2 regions of the Xenorhabdus sp. SGI 60 genome follow, and region 1 is predicted to be linked to the other one. Evidence: predicted binding sites of a transcription regulator. Region 1 holds the regulator's gene; the other holds the start of a gene.

The links. Region 1 encodes PhoB, which activates phosphate uptake and scavenging genes when phosphate is short. Its sites were predicted from a motif close to CTGTCATAAAACTGNCNNAT; they were not measured.
Region 2: rpoH (RNA polymerase sigma factor RpoH) is a predicted target of PhoB. The motif match lies at 3,304-3,323, and genes of this name have one in related genera.

The regions. Positions count from the first base shown of each region.
Region 1 is NZ_CP196860.1:3,454,796-3,462,406, forward strand. Features, by position in the region: gene ggt (gamma-glutamyltransferase) at 1-695, shown strand, start outside; gene brnQ (branched-chain amino acid transport system II carrier protein) at 796-2,136, opposite strand; gene phoR (phosphate regulon sensor histidine kinase PhoR) at 2,492-3,817, opposite strand; gene phoB (phosphate regulon transcriptional regulator PhoB) at 3,837-4,526, opposite strand; gene sbcD (exonuclease subunit SbcD) at 4,796-6,013, shown strand; gene ACSJJG_RS16435 (AAA family ATPase) at 6,031-7,611, shown strand, end outside.
Region 2 is NZ_CP196860.1:393,778-401,388, reverse strand. Features, by position in the region: gene ACSJJG_RS01845 (MFS transporter) at 1-1,108, shown strand, start outside; gene ACSJJG_RS01840 (glycerate kinase) at 1,126-2,259, opposite strand; gene rpoH (RNA polymerase sigma factor RpoH) at 2,365-3,222, opposite strand; gene ftsX (permease-like cell division protein FtsX) at 3,431-4,405, opposite strand; gene ftsE (cell division ATP-binding protein FtsE) at 4,398-5,063, opposite strand; gene ftsY (signal recognition particle-docking protein FtsY) at 5,070-6,494, opposite strand; gene rsmD (16S rRNA (guanine(966)-N(2))-methyltransferase) at 6,715-7,293, shown strand; partial or broken gene ACSJJG_RS01810 (DUF1145 family protein) at 7,338-7,611, shown strand, end outside.

The DNA.
Region 1 (7,611 bases):
CCACCCCATCAGTGAATATTCAGCCAGGCATTGGTCCTCATGAAAAACCAGAGACTACCCACTATTCCGTGGTAGATAAAGAAGGGAACGCAGTATCAACAACTTACACCATCAACGGACGTTTTGGTGCTGTCGTGATTGCCCCAGGAACTGGTTTCTTCCTCAACGATGAAATGGACGACTTCACCACTAAAGTCGGTGAGAAGAACCTGTATGGGCTAGTACAAGGTGCAACCAACTCAATCGCCCCGGGTAAGCGCCCACTATCATCAATGAGTCCAACACTCGTGACCAAGGGTAATAAAATCTTTCTGGTCTTAGGTTCTCCGGGAGGCTCACGCATTATCTCCATCACACTACAAACTGCCCTGAATATCATCGAATTCAACATGCCGCCACAAGAAGCCGTCAATAGCCCACGGATCCACCATCAATGGCTACCTGACGAAGTCTATTATGAACAACGTGGCCTGTCGAAAGACACACTGAATTTACTGGAAAAAATGGGTTACAAAATGGTGGAACAGACACCTTGGGGAGCAGCAGAATTAATCATGATTGGATTGCCAGGTGCCGCTGGGGTGACTCCACAATCGTCAGGCAATGATTCAGTCGTATCAGGTATTGTCCGTGAAGGCTATATCTACGGTGCTAACGATGCACGGCGACCTGCCGGTGCCGCCATTGGTTATTAATCCAGCACAAATCAGCAAAAAAGGTGGGCTGCTTTCAACAGCTCACCTTTATCATCTTATAACATCACTTATCCATGTTTATCATGAATAGACTTCATTCCTACTTCTCTTCAGGCTGCACTTCATACTTTGGGAGCTTTACGCCTCCTACGATGCGGTCATAAATAGCGCACACAACAATCGTCAGTAAAGTAGGCAGTAACCAAGCCAAACCTTGATCCGCTAATAGCAGATGCTTCGCCCACTCAGGCAGTAAATGGGTGAGGTACCCAGAAACTTTTATGACATCCAAAACCCCAAACAGCAAACTGACAGACATGGCAGGAGCCAAAATACGGGTGCAGTTATTCCACCAACGGATTGTAAAGCTCAGTAATATCAGCACGATACAGGGAGGATAAATGGCCGTCAGTACGGGAAGTGAGAACTTAATCAAGTGGCTTAAGCCCATGTTAGAAACCAACATGGAGAATGTGCCTAAAATCAGTACCAGAGTACGATAGGATAATGGCAAATAGCGGCTGAAAAATTCAGAACAAGCACACGTCAAGCCAACAGCAGTTACCATACAAGCAACGAAAATCAGTACCGCGAGGAAGAAACTGCCGTAGTTACCAAAAATGCTTTGGACATAGGCGTGCAAAATCGCAGCCCCATTATCCGCGGTAGGCACTAATGTGCCACTGCCTTCCCCAAGTTTGAACAAAGAGAGGTATACCAGCGTCAAGCCAAGACCGGCAATCACGCCAGCCCACATAGCATAGCGCGTCAACAGGGAAGAAGCCGCAATTCCTCTGGAACGAACTGCGTTAACAATAACAATACCGAATACCATTGCAGCCAGTGTGTCCATGGTCAAATAGCCATTGACAAAGCCATTTGAGAACGGAATTTCCCGATAAGTTTCAATAGCAGGAACAGGGCCACCTGCCGGCCACAACACAGCCGCAATTCCTAAAATGGCTAACGCTACGATTTTGATTGGAGCCAATATATGGCCAACACTATCCAGTAGTTTGCCCGGATACAATGAAATCAGTACCACGAGTGCAAAATAGATCACACTATAAATAAATAGGGGAAGATCACCTGTTCCGGTAAGTGGTGCAATACCCACTTCAAAAGAAACCGTTGCAGTCCTGGGGGTTGCAAACAAGGGGCCGACAGCTAAATAGCAGACAGTTGCCAGAATCAGACCTGCCGTTTTTCCAATCGGTGCACTGAGTGCTTCAATGCCCCCCCCCACTTTTGCCAACGCAATGACAGTAATGACTGGCAAGCCAACAGCGGTTAGCAAAAAGCCTGCGGCTGAGATCCAAACGTTCTCTCCTGCCTGCAAGCCAACCATAGGCGGAAAAATAATATTTCCCGCACCAACAAACAAGGCAAAGGTCATAAAACCTAATGCCCAAATATCCTTAGATGATAAACGGTATGCCATAATGATTGCTAATGTATTATTGCCAAAAGAAATGCATCTGCGACAGTAACTATCGCAAGTACTTGAATTTTCACTGGCGAGACCGAATTCTGATTTAACAGTCAGTGATCAACATAATATTCACTGATAATCGCAAGATACAGAATGATAGTAGTAATAACAGCTAGAATCGCCAACAACTGCCCCCAAGTAAAACTTTTATAGCGCTAAAAGGCAAGCAGTAAACCAAAAACCAGAATAATGTACTGAACTGGTTTTTAAAATCAGTTATTATTGTTATCTATCATTGAATACACACTATATGATTTGTTCATTTTCCGCTCGCGCGCATTTTTTGTTCATGCTAACTCATAAATCATTTTGTCATAAAACGGTTTTTGGCAGAGGCAATAAGCCGAGATGCCAATAAAAAGCTAAAAACGGAGCCTTTCCCTAAAGTACTCGCAATATCAAGATGGGTATTGTAGTGATGCAAAGCATGTTTCACTATCGACAAACCTAACCCATTCCCCCCAGTTTGACGTGAGCGGGCCAGATCGACGCGATAAAAACGTTCTGTCAGACGTGGTAAATGTTCCGCGCTAATTCCACCGCCATTGTCTTTCACTTTGAACTGTGCGCCTTGGGAAACATCTCGCCAGCTCACCTCAATCCTTGTGCCCGGAGGGGTATGTCTAATGGCGTTATAAACAAGGTTGGACATTGCACTGCGCAGCTGCTCTTCATTACCAAACACTTTCAGCTTTTCATCAATATCAAACACAATATCGTACTGCTCATTTCCCAAAACCAATACTTCCCGTTGCAATACTTCCCGTTGCAATACTTTCAATATGTTGGGAACATCCACAACTTCATTCACGTTCACTTGTGGCCCCCCTTCAATTTTGGAAAGATGCAGCAGTTGTTGCACCAAACCATCCATTCTTCGTATTTGTTCCCGCATCGTACCGATGACTTTCTGGTTTACGTTATTGTCGAACGCCTGATCCTCCATCATTTCCAGATAACCTTGCAGTACAGTGAGGGGGGTTTTGAGTTCATGACTTACATTGGTAAAAAAATCCCGTCTGGCATTTTCCAACTGTCGTTTTTGGGTGATGTCGCGCGCGACCATCAATAATTGCTTCTCAGAATAAGGCATAATGCGGAACTCTATCATATTGCCATTATTCAATTCGATGGACAGAGGGTGGGAAAAATCATTCTCGGTAATATAACGGCTAAAATCAGGATAGCGAAGCAGGTTGAAAATATGCTGACCATTATCCTCAGGCCAGCGGAACCCAAGTAAATGCTGTGCCAAACGATTACACCAAAAAATATTGCCCTCCGTGGTCATTATCACAATGGCATCCGGCAATGATTCAGCACCACTGCGAAAGCGTTTGATGAGTAACGCGAGTTCACGACGTCGTTTGCGATTGCGTTGCTGCAACTGATAAATACCATAAAAGATAGGTTCCCAGCCGCCACGACCGGCGGGCGGTAACATATTGCGATCCAGCCATAACCAATCGGATAATTTCAGCAAATTATAGCCATGCCATATCAGGGCCAAAAATAGCGCAATAACCAGCAACCATGCTAACTGACCGATAAAAAGAGACAAAATGACAGCGGGCAAGCAAAAAAGCACAAGCCCCCATACCAACTTTTTCCAAGATAAACGCTCAAGCACGTGACCTTACTCCAAACAATCAATAGCGGGTAGAAAAGCGATAACCCGTACCACGCACTGTTTGTACCATCTTAGCGTGATCCCCTATCTCCAACGCCCTACGCAAGCGTCGAATATGTACATCAACCGTACGATCTTCCACATAAACATTTGTTCCCCACACATAGTTGAGTAACTGTTCACGACTATAAACACGCTCAGGATGAGTCATAAAAAAGTGGAGAAGTTTGAATTCAGTTGGCCCCATTTCCACATCTTGTCCATGACTGGAAACGCGGTGGGATGATGGGTCTAGCACCAATCCATCCATATCAATAATCTCTTCCGACTCTATAGGTGAAAGGCGGCGCAAAACAGCCTTAACCCGGGCAATCAATTCCTTCGGTGAAAAAGGCTTCGTTATATAGTCATCCGCACCGACATCTAAACCACGCACTCGATCTTCTTCTTCCACCCGAGCCGTAACCATAATGACAGGGATCGCCTTAACGTTATTATCCCGCTTCATTTGCCGGATAAGTTGTATCCCAGAGCCTCCTGGCAGCATCCAGTCCAATAATACCAAATCAGGATAAGGTTCAGACAAACGTCTTATTGCCGTATCGTAATCTTCCGCTTCAATGGTCTGATAACCGTTTTGTTCCAGTGCAAAACAGACCATTTCACGAATCGGCACTTCATCTTCAACTACCAAAATGCGTTTAACCATGGTTAATTCCGTTAATGTCATTAAGGCTAGTGACTTTCGCTGCAAATATTATGAGTCAATTTTATGACACTTTTATGAAACCTCTTACTCCTCAATTAGCAAGAGACAAACTGGCTCCCAAAGAAAATTTTGCAACTTTGTCATATTTCATTGTGGATGCGAAGTAGCTCGAAAATTCAGTAAAGAATGTCGAATTGCACAGGACATCCCTCAAACTGCCATTATAATTAACCCCTGCAACAAGCAAGGAAGTAACGGGCGGGAAAATCATGCGAATTATTCACACATCTGACTGGCATCTTGGCCAATATTTCTTTACTAAAAGCCGCGCTGCTGAACATAAGCATTTTTTGCAGTGGCTGATTGAAAAAATAGTGCAATATCAAGTTGATGCACTAATTATTGCCGGCGATATTTTTGATACCGGTTCGCCACCCAGCTACGCACGTGAACTTTATAACAAATTCATTGTGGCATTACAGCCTACAGGCTGCCAGCTTGTCATTCTTGGTGGAAACCACGATTCTGTTGCCACACTTAACGAATCAAAATCCCTTCTCTCTTACCTGAATACCATTGTGATTGCCAATGCTGAAACTGAAGATATCACACAGCAGATAAAGCTTCTGAATAACAGAGATGGCAATGCAGGGGCAATTCTCTGTGCCATTCCCTATCTGCGGCCACGGGATATCATGACCAGTCAGGCGGGGCAATCTGGCGTACAAAAACAGCAGGCACTACAGGATGCCATCTCCGGGCATTATCACAAGCTCTACCAACAAGCCTGTGCATTACGAGAACAGCTCAGCCAGCCATTACCGATTATCGCCACTGGTCACCTCACTACGGTGGGCGCTTCCACTACGGATTCCGTTCGCGATATTTACATCGGCACATTAGAGGCCTTCCCCGCACAGTCATTTCCTCCTGCTGACTATATTGCACTAGGGCATATCCATCGCCCGCAAGTCATCGGTAAATCAACGCATATCCGCTACAGCGGTTCTCCTATTCCACTCAGTTTTGATGAAGTGGGGCAGGAAAAAAGTGTCTGCTTAGTGGACTTTAAATCAGGCAAACTCGATAACATCACACTGTTACCAATCCCACATTATCAGCCTATGCAGCTTATTCGTGGTAATTTGAAACAAATCGAAGAGCAATTACACGTTTTCAAGGAACATCAGGGAGAGCGCCCGGTTTGGCTGGATATTGAAGTCGCAACCCAGGATTATCTGCACGACATCCAAAAACGCATTCAGGCTCTCAGTGAAGGGTTGCCTGTTGAGATCATCCTGCTACGCCGCAGCAAAAGCGCTCGCCAACGGTCACTGTCAGAACAAAATAAAGAAACGCTTACCGAGCTAAGTGTAAATGAAGTCTTTGAGCGGCGTTTGGCGCTGGCAGAAATCGATGATCTTGCCCAAAAACAACGCCTGACCACTCTATTTAAACAGACGCTGGATGATATTTCTCAGCAATAACCTGAAGAGAACATGCCATGAAAATTCTTAGCTTACGGCTGAAAAATATCAATTCCCTGCAAGGTGAATGGAAAATTGACTTTACGGCAGAACCCTTTGCCAGCAATGGATTGTTTGCCATTATCGGCCCTACAGGTGCAGGAAAAACATCTTTATTGGATGCCATTTGCCTCGCCCTTTATCATGAAACACCAAGGCTCAACACTATTTCTGCCTCGCAAAATGAACTCATGACCCGTCATACCGCAGAGTGCCTTGCTGAAGTAGAATTTGAAGTCAAAGGCGTCGCTTATCGGGCATTTTGGAGTCAGCGTCGTGCTCGTAACCAGGCAAATGGCAAACTCCAGCCCCCAAAAGGAGAATTAGCCCTCAAAAAAGAGGGAAAAATCCTGGCTGATAAAATTCCAGAGAAAAAAGAAAAAATAGCCGAAATAACTGGGCTGGATTTTAGCCGTTTTACCAAATCAATGCTTTTGTCACAGGGGAATTTTGCCGCATTTTTAAATGCACAAGATAAAGACAGAGCCGATCTACTGGAAGAGCTAACCGGTACAGAAATTTACGGCATCCTGTCCCAGGAAATTTATCAACGCCATAAAGAGGCACAATCTGAGCTGAATATCCAACAAGCCAAAGCCTCTTCCATTGAGTTACTCACGCCAGAACAACAACAGACATACCAAAACCAACAACAACAGCTTATTGCAGAAGAAACCCAACTCAGCCAACAAATGAAAGCATTGCAAACAGCCGAACAGTGGCTTTTGCGACAGAATGAGCTACAGCAATCACTGGTCAGCAGTGCTTCACTTTTACAACAAACTGAGCAAGCAATTCAAGAAGCACAACCTCAATTGCAGCAACTTGCTGCCGGCGAACCAGCAGAGAAAATCCGTCCATTATGGGATGCACAAAACCGAGCCATCCATGAAAAACAGAGGATCACAGAACAACGCACAAAAATAGAGCATGAACGCCAACAACAGCTGGCAATGCTGCAACCTGCCGAACAGCACCTGGCACAACTGGAAAAAAAGCGGGAAGAACATCTACAGCATCAAAACCAGCAAGAAACGCTCATCTCAGAGCAAATTGCGCCGCTCGATCATAAAATTGACACTCAATCCAAGGATTTGCTGAAACTTGAACAAGAGATTGCAGGACAAAACCGTGACCTCACAGACATCTTATCCCAACACCAAGCGACACAGGATCGAACAGCTGCTTTAAATAGCGAACAAAAGGAGTTGGAATCCTATGATGAGCAGCACCCTTATTACCGCAGTTTGGACAGCAAACTGCCTGAATGGAAGCAACTATTCACCCGCCAGAAAGAGCGACAAGAAAAAATAAATCAGCTTACCCAAAGCACCCAACAAATTGCCTCAGAGCTTGCCCACACAACCGATTATTTACATACCTTGAATGCAGAGTTAGCCAAACACCAAGAACAGAGCCAAATGCTGCGCAACAGCCTTGCCGCTGCTGCAAGCCAACTCACAACTTTGCAGCAAAAGCATCCATTAGAACAATTACAAAAAAATTTAGAAAATTATCAGAAACAATGGGTATCACAAAACCAACTGGAGATCTTACTT
Region 2 (7,611 bases), 3.1 Mb from region 1:
AAATATCTATGTTCCCGTTATTCCTATCATACAGGAGCTATTCAATGCGCCCCTACCTTTAGTAAACCTGACTGTATCAGCATTCACATTTGTTTTAGCTATTATGCAAATCGTGTATGGTCCATTAGCGGACAGTAAAGGTCGTAAAGTCATTTTACTTCCTGCTCTGACTATTTCCGTCATTGGATCTGTTGGTTGCGCGATGGCTTCCGATATTTATTGGCTGATTGCCTTTCGAATAGTTCAAGCTATTGGGATTGCAGCTATTCCTGTTATTGCCGCGGCAATTATTGGCGATCTGTATGAAGAGCAACATCGAGCCAAAGCTATCAGTACTTATCAGATGGTGTTAACGCTGACTCCTGCTTTGGGACCATTGCTCGGCGGTTATTTAGCTGAATTAAACGGATATGTTGCGATTTTCCAATTTATTGCTGTTATCGGTGGGCTAATACTTATCAGCAATTTGCTTTGGTTGCCAGAAAATAAGCCCAAACAGTCAGCAAGTGCCAAAAAGGTATTCGTACAGTTCGGTCAGATTTTGTCAGATCGCATCGCACAATCTGTTTTCTGTATTGGCTTTATGCTGTCCTATTGTTATTTCTGCTTTTTGACTTTTTTACCCATCATCTTGAATAATGAATATGGTTTCAGCCCTGCCGATATTGGTTGGATGTACATTCCCATATCATTGGCAATGATTGTTGGCAGCTATAGCTATCGTTTACTCCATCATCGGTTATCTAAGATAAATGGCTTGATTGTCAGCAGCTTGCTAAATCTGGCTGTAATTCTGTTGTTTTCCATCACATATCGATTCGGCATTCCCACGTTAATCATTGTCACAACTTTATACGGTTTCACTCTGGGGATATCGACACCTACACATGCCGCTTTATTGTTAACAACATTTGTGGAAGAACGGGCAACTGTGATTGGGCTTTATAATTTTATTCGATATATGGGAATGGCTGTTGGCCCAATGGTTGGCAGTTTCTTGTTATTCAATAACCACTATGAATGGGTATTTTTAATGGGAGCGTTGTTATTTGCTGTATCTATCGGTTTTACTGCCATCATGACTCAACGGCACAGTAAACGGCGATAGTGCTCATCAAGTAGCATTTAATGGGAAATAGCCCAAATTGCTGCAATATTCCGTGCCGTTACCTGCAAATTATCGGCACCATTAGCAAGGGCATCAGCAAGGGAACAAGCCTCTGGTATGATGGAAAAGACCGCATCCAGCCCATGTTGATGCACAACATGATAATCTCGGCTCATTCCCCCAACCAACGCAATGGCGGGAATGCCAAATTTTTTCGCCACACAGGCAACACCAATGGGGGTTTTACCGTATAGGGTCTGGCTATCCAGACGACCTTCCCCCGTAATGACCAGATCTGCCCCCTGAATCACGTCTTCCAGTTGCAAGGTTTCGATAACAATCTCAATACCTGGCTGTAATCTTGCTCCCAGACATCCCAACAAGGAAGCCCCCATTCCTCCAGCCGCGCCAGCACCAGCAGCATCAATCACACGTTTTCCCGTTAGGGATTCTATTTTCATGCCATAATGACGCAATGCAGAGTCTAACGATTTCACCATCTCCGTTGTTGCGCCTTTTTGTGGACCAAACACCGCTGATGCTCCCTGTTCACCACACAACGGATTATTCACATCACAAGCCACGGTAAGTTCAATTTGCCTGAGACGTGGGTCAAGGTTCGTTAAATCAATACGTTCCAGCCGGATTAATGCCGCACCGCCGAATGGCAGAATACGACTGTCACCATCCAATAAATTCGCACCAAGTGCCTGCATCATACCTGCACCACCATCGTTGGTTGCACTACCTCCAATGCCTAAAATCAGTTTGTGTATCCCCTGTTCCAATGCAGCCAGAATCAGTTCTCCCGTGCCATAACTCGTCGTGATCAGAGGGTTACGCTGTTCCATCGGCACCAAATGCAAACCAGAAGCGGCAGCCATTTCAATCACCGCGGTTTTTCCATCGCCAAGCAGACCCAAAAATGCTTCAACAGGCTGTCCCAAAGGATCAGTAACAGTACACACGATACGTTTTCCTCCAGTTGCAGTCACCAGTGATTCTACTGTCCCTTCGCCGCCATCCGCCATAGGTAGCTTGATATAGTCTGCCTGTGGATAAATCTCCTTAAATCCCCGCTCTATTGCCTGTGCCACCTGCAAGGCACTCAAGCTTTCCTTAAATGAATCAGGGGCAATCACAATTTTCATCATGGAATTTCCTCGGTTCTTTGGTGCTGTTTGTTTTACACGCATAAAAAAAGCGATAAACAAATTATCGCTTTTTAATCCAAAAAGTTTTGCTCAGTTAAGAAATTACGCTTCAATAGCCAGTCGCAATTTCTTCATGGCATTTTTTTCTAGCTGCCGAACTCGTTCAGCAGATACGCCATATTTATCTGCCAATTCTTGCAAGGTGGTTTTATTGTCATCATCCAACCAACGAGAACGAATGATGTCCTGGCTACGTTCGTCCAGCCCTTCCATCGCCACAGAAAGTTTATCCGCAGCGTGAGTTTCCCAGTTATCTTCTTCAATGCCATCGGCAAAGTCAGACGCCTTATCTTGCAAATACAGCACCGGAGCCACTGGATGGCTATCATGATTGTCATCATCAGAAGACATATCAAATGCCATATCCTGCGCTGACATACGGGATTCCATCTCTCGGACATCTTTGCTGGTCACGCCCAATTCTTTGGCAACCAGTTCAATTTCATCCTGATTGAACCACCCCAGACGTTGTTTAGCCTTGCGCAAATTAAAGAACAGCTTACGTTGAGCTTTTGTCGTTGCGACTTTCACAATACGCCAATTACGCAATACATATTCATGGATTTCTGCCTTAATCCAGTGAACAGCAAAAGAAACCAGACGAACGCCCACTTCTGGATTAAATCGACGAACCGCTTTCATCAGGCCAATATTACCTTCCTGAATTAAATCCGCTTGCGGCAGACCATAACCGGCATAACTGCGGGCAATATGAACAACGAAGCGCAAGTGAGAAAGGATCAGCTTTTTCGCTGCATTCAGATCTCCCTGGTAATGCAGCCTTTCTGCCAGTTCCTTCTCTTCCTCAGCAGAAAGCATAGGGTAAGCATTGGAAGCACGGATGTACCCTTCCAAACTACCTTGTGGAACTAATGCCAGAGTTTGCATTTCTTTTGTCATTCAAATTCTCTCAAAATTAGATCCAAATTGATGGCTTTCAAGTTTGCCTGAGTTCACCAGTAAGGTTTATTCAAGCCAAAGATGCGTCTATTTTACCACCGTAGAGATCATATTCAAATCGTCTTAGTTGTGTGAGTATCAATACAAAATCATAACTGTGACTTTGACAACAATTAAGCCCAACAGTTCAGCAAGCCCTGCAATGCCTTTATTCTGGCCTAAAACGACGTAAATGCTGAATTGTCGCAAACCATGCAGCAATCCAACCAATCATACCCGAAATAAGCACTAATAAGAGTGATTCATCCCACTCCAAACCATGCAGTATAAAGCTTGTACCGAAAACACTCGCTACTTCTGTGACCACATTAGAAAGTTTCCACACCAGCAGGGAAGAGAGAATCAAGGAGAATATTGCCCCCAAAATCCCCAATAAGGCTCCACCGTTGAGGAAAGGACGCAAAATAAAACCATCCGTTGCCCCAATCAGCTTCATGACATTAATCGTCTCACGACGGCTAAAGATACTCAGTCGGACACTGTTACCAATGACCAAGAGCAGCGCAACCACCATTAAGATACCTATCACGGCAGCAATTCTGCCAACAAGGTCAGCCAACGCAGTCAAGCGGGCAAACCAGCTATCATCCATTCTGACTTCTTCAATGCCTTTAATCTGGGCAACTTGATCGCGTAATGTTGTTAGCGCCTGAGTGTCCTGGAAATTCAATTTAGGAGAGACGATGGCAACTGCCGGCAACGGGTTTTCTTCCAGCAAATCTAGTGCGCTGGCAAAACCTGACCAAGCACGGAATTCGTTTACGGCTTCGTCACGGGAAAGATAATTGACCGATTTCACGCCATCCATACCTTTCAACTGCTCAATAACCTGTTTGACGCTATTATCATTCAGTGACTTATCCAGATAGACCGTGAGTTGTGGGATAGGATACCACTGCATCACTGCTTGATTGACGTTTTTCCAAACGATATAAAACACGCTCGGCAAAGTCAGAGAAATTGCGATTACCATAATGGTCAACAAAGTTGCCAGTGGTTGGCGAAACATATCCGACAACGTACTTTTCCACGCATAACGCCACTGTACACGCCATCCCCCTTTTAATGATTTTGATTTTGGGGACTGTGTTTTTTTCGCTGAATGACGGACATGCCTAACCATGATGTCCTCCTTGCATACGTCCCTGATTCAGGGTCAAGATACGATATTTTCTGCGTTCAATGAGGGCCGTATCATGGGTAGCCATCAGAACCGTCACACCAACCCGGTTAAATTCTTCAAACAGACGCATGATCCCCTCTGATAATGCCCCATCCAAATTTCCCGTCGGCTCATCTGCCAGCAATACTGTTGGCTTATTCACCACTGCGCGGGCGATCCCAACACGCTGTTGTTCTCCACCGGAAAGTTGAATGGGGAAATTTTTCGCTTTGTCCAGTAAGCCGACCTTATCCAACGCCGCAGATACCCGTCGACGAATGTCTTCAGCGCTTGCCCCTGAAATGATCAACGGCATAGAGACGTTTTCGTATACGGTGCGATCCAACAGCAGGTGATGATCCTGAAAAATCATGCCGATCTGACGGCGGAGAAAAGGCGTCTCTCTGGATTTTAGTCGGCTAATGTCATGACCAGAAAACCAAATATGGCCTGCACTAGGGCGTTCAATGCCACAGATAAGTTTCAAAAGTGTACTTTTACCGGCCCCTGAGTGACCGGTTAAAAATGCCATTTCTCCTGGAAGTAGATGAAAATCCACCCCTTGCAGCGCCTGCCGCCCTCCCAGATAGGCTTTACTGACCTGTTCAAAGCGAATCATTGATAGTTAATCCTCTCGGGCAAAAAGAGCCTCAATAAAATCGTCTGCCTTAAATGGACGGAGATCTTCAATGCCTTCACCCACACCAATGTAGCGGATTGGGATCTCAAATTGGTCGGCAATGGCGAAGATAACCCCTCCTTTCGCAGTACCATCCAGTTTGGTCAATGAAATACCCGTCAATCCCACAGCTTCATGAAATAGTTTAGCCTGACTTACTGCATTTTGACCTGTGCTGGCATCCAGAGTCAGCATAATTTCATGAGGTGCGTCTTCATCCAGTTTTTTCATCACTCGAACGATTTTTTTCAGCTCTTCCATCAAATGGGATTTGTTCTGCAAGCGCCCTGCGGTATCTGCGATCAGGACATCAATACCTTTGGCTTTGGCTGACTGGATGGCGTCAAAAATCACCGAGGCGGAATCTGCCCCCGTATGTTGGGAAATCACCGGGATTTTGTTGCGTTCTCCCCAAACCTGTAACTGCTCTACTGCGGCGGCACGGAAGGTATCTCCAGCCGCCAGCATGACAGATTTACCTTGAGAGTGATATTGACGCGCTAACTTTCCAATCGTGGTCGTTTTACCAACACCATTCACTCCTACCATCAGAATGACATAAGGTAATTTACCTTCTATCTCCAGCGGCTTATCAACCTTCGCCAGAATGGCTGACATCTCTTCTTTCAGTTTAACGTAAAGCGCTTCCGCATCTTTCAACTCTTTACGGCTGGCGTGGTCTGTCAGGTTAGTAATGATCTTACGGGTAGTTTCAACGCCCACATCTGCAATCAATAACTGCTCTTCCAGTTCTTCAAACAGATCATCATCAATTTTCTTGCCGCGGAATAGTCCCAAGAAGCCAGAGCCAAGATTTTGACGAGTTTTAACTAAGCTGCGTTTCAGACGAGCAAAGAATCCTTCTTTAGTTGGCCGTTCTTGTTCCTTAGGTAAGGCCGCCTGTTCTTCTGCCTGACGAGCCGCTTCTTCCGCTAAACGCTGCTGTTCGGCTTCTTCTGCTGCGCAACGGGCCGCTTCTTCCACTAAACGTTGCTGCTCGGCTTCTTCTGCCGCACGACGGGTAGCCTCTTCCGCCAAACGTTGCTGCTCAACTTCTTCTGCCGCACGACGGGTAGCCTCTTCCGCCAAACGTTGCTGCTCAACTTCTTCTGCCGCACGACGGGCCGCTTCTTCCGCTAAACGTTGCTGCTCAACTTCTTCTGCCGCACGACGGGCCGCTTCTTCCGCTAAACGTTGCTGCTCGGCTTCTTCTGCTGCGCAACGGGCCGCTTCTTCCGCCAAGCGCTGCTGCTCCGCCTCTTCCGCAGCCACTCTTTCTTGTTCGGCTTGTTCCTCTTGTTGTTCCTTATCTTGACGACCAAGTCCAAACCAAGAGAAGAAACCTTTTTTTTCTCTTTTGCCATCGGCCACTACACTCCTCGCGGTTAAGTTAGATATGTGCTGTTATATCCACTGAGATAGGTTCTAACGGTAATGAATCCAGTCTAACATTTTCATCACACCACAACACATATCTATAGAGGATTTCGTGGTAAATTAATCAATGGATATCTTCGTTTTCACTCACTTTTTGTCTCCGCCAGATATTATTGAGTTGCGTCGGATGGCAAATATTTAAGTTATGTAAATTATGACTAAAAAACCACAGCGCGCGTCTTTGGGACAAATCCGCATTATTGGCGGAAAATGGCGCGGAAGAAAATTACCGGTTCCTGATAGTGACGGCTTGCGTCCAACAACAGATCGCGTCCGCGAGACGCTTTTTAACTGGCTTATGCCAGTGATTCAGGGTGCTCGTTGCCTGGATTGTTTCTCAGGCAGTGGAGCGCTTGGATTTGAAGCTTTGTCTCGTTATGCAAGCCACACGACCTTAATTGAATACGATCGCAATGTGGCGAAACAACTATCGGCTAACTTAGCCTTACTGAAAGCTGAAAATGCCGATGTGGTACAAGGTAATGCGCTACAATACCTTAACAACACCGGAACACCGTTTGATGTGGTTTTTCTCGATCCTCCATTCCGTAAGGGGATGTTGACTGAAACCATCAATTTATTGGAAACCAATAGCTGGCTAGCAGAAAAAAGCTGGATTTATGTTGAGGCAGAAGCCGAATCTGCGGCAACAGAAGTTCCCCCTAACTGGCAACTGCATCGGCAAAAAACGGCCGGACAAGTTGCTTATCGGTTATATATTCGCCACCCGTAATCGGGTATCTGAGGCACGGCTTAAACTCGATTTTGGAGTCGATGATGTTTATTCAATTAGGAAAAGGGATCATGATCTTAGTTTGGGGGATCATGATCTTCAATTTGTTTCACCCATTCCCTAGTCCATTAAAATATTTTATGAATATTGCAATGGTATTTACGGTAATCATGCATTCTTTTCAGTTACTGCTGCTGAAAAACTCCCAGCCTAAAGATCAAAAGCTGTCTGGTTTTCTCCAGACCAAGATTTCTTTTTCGGCGTCTTTGAATTATTGTCCTGGCAGAAAAAACAACTAAAAGAGAAACAACAGGAGAA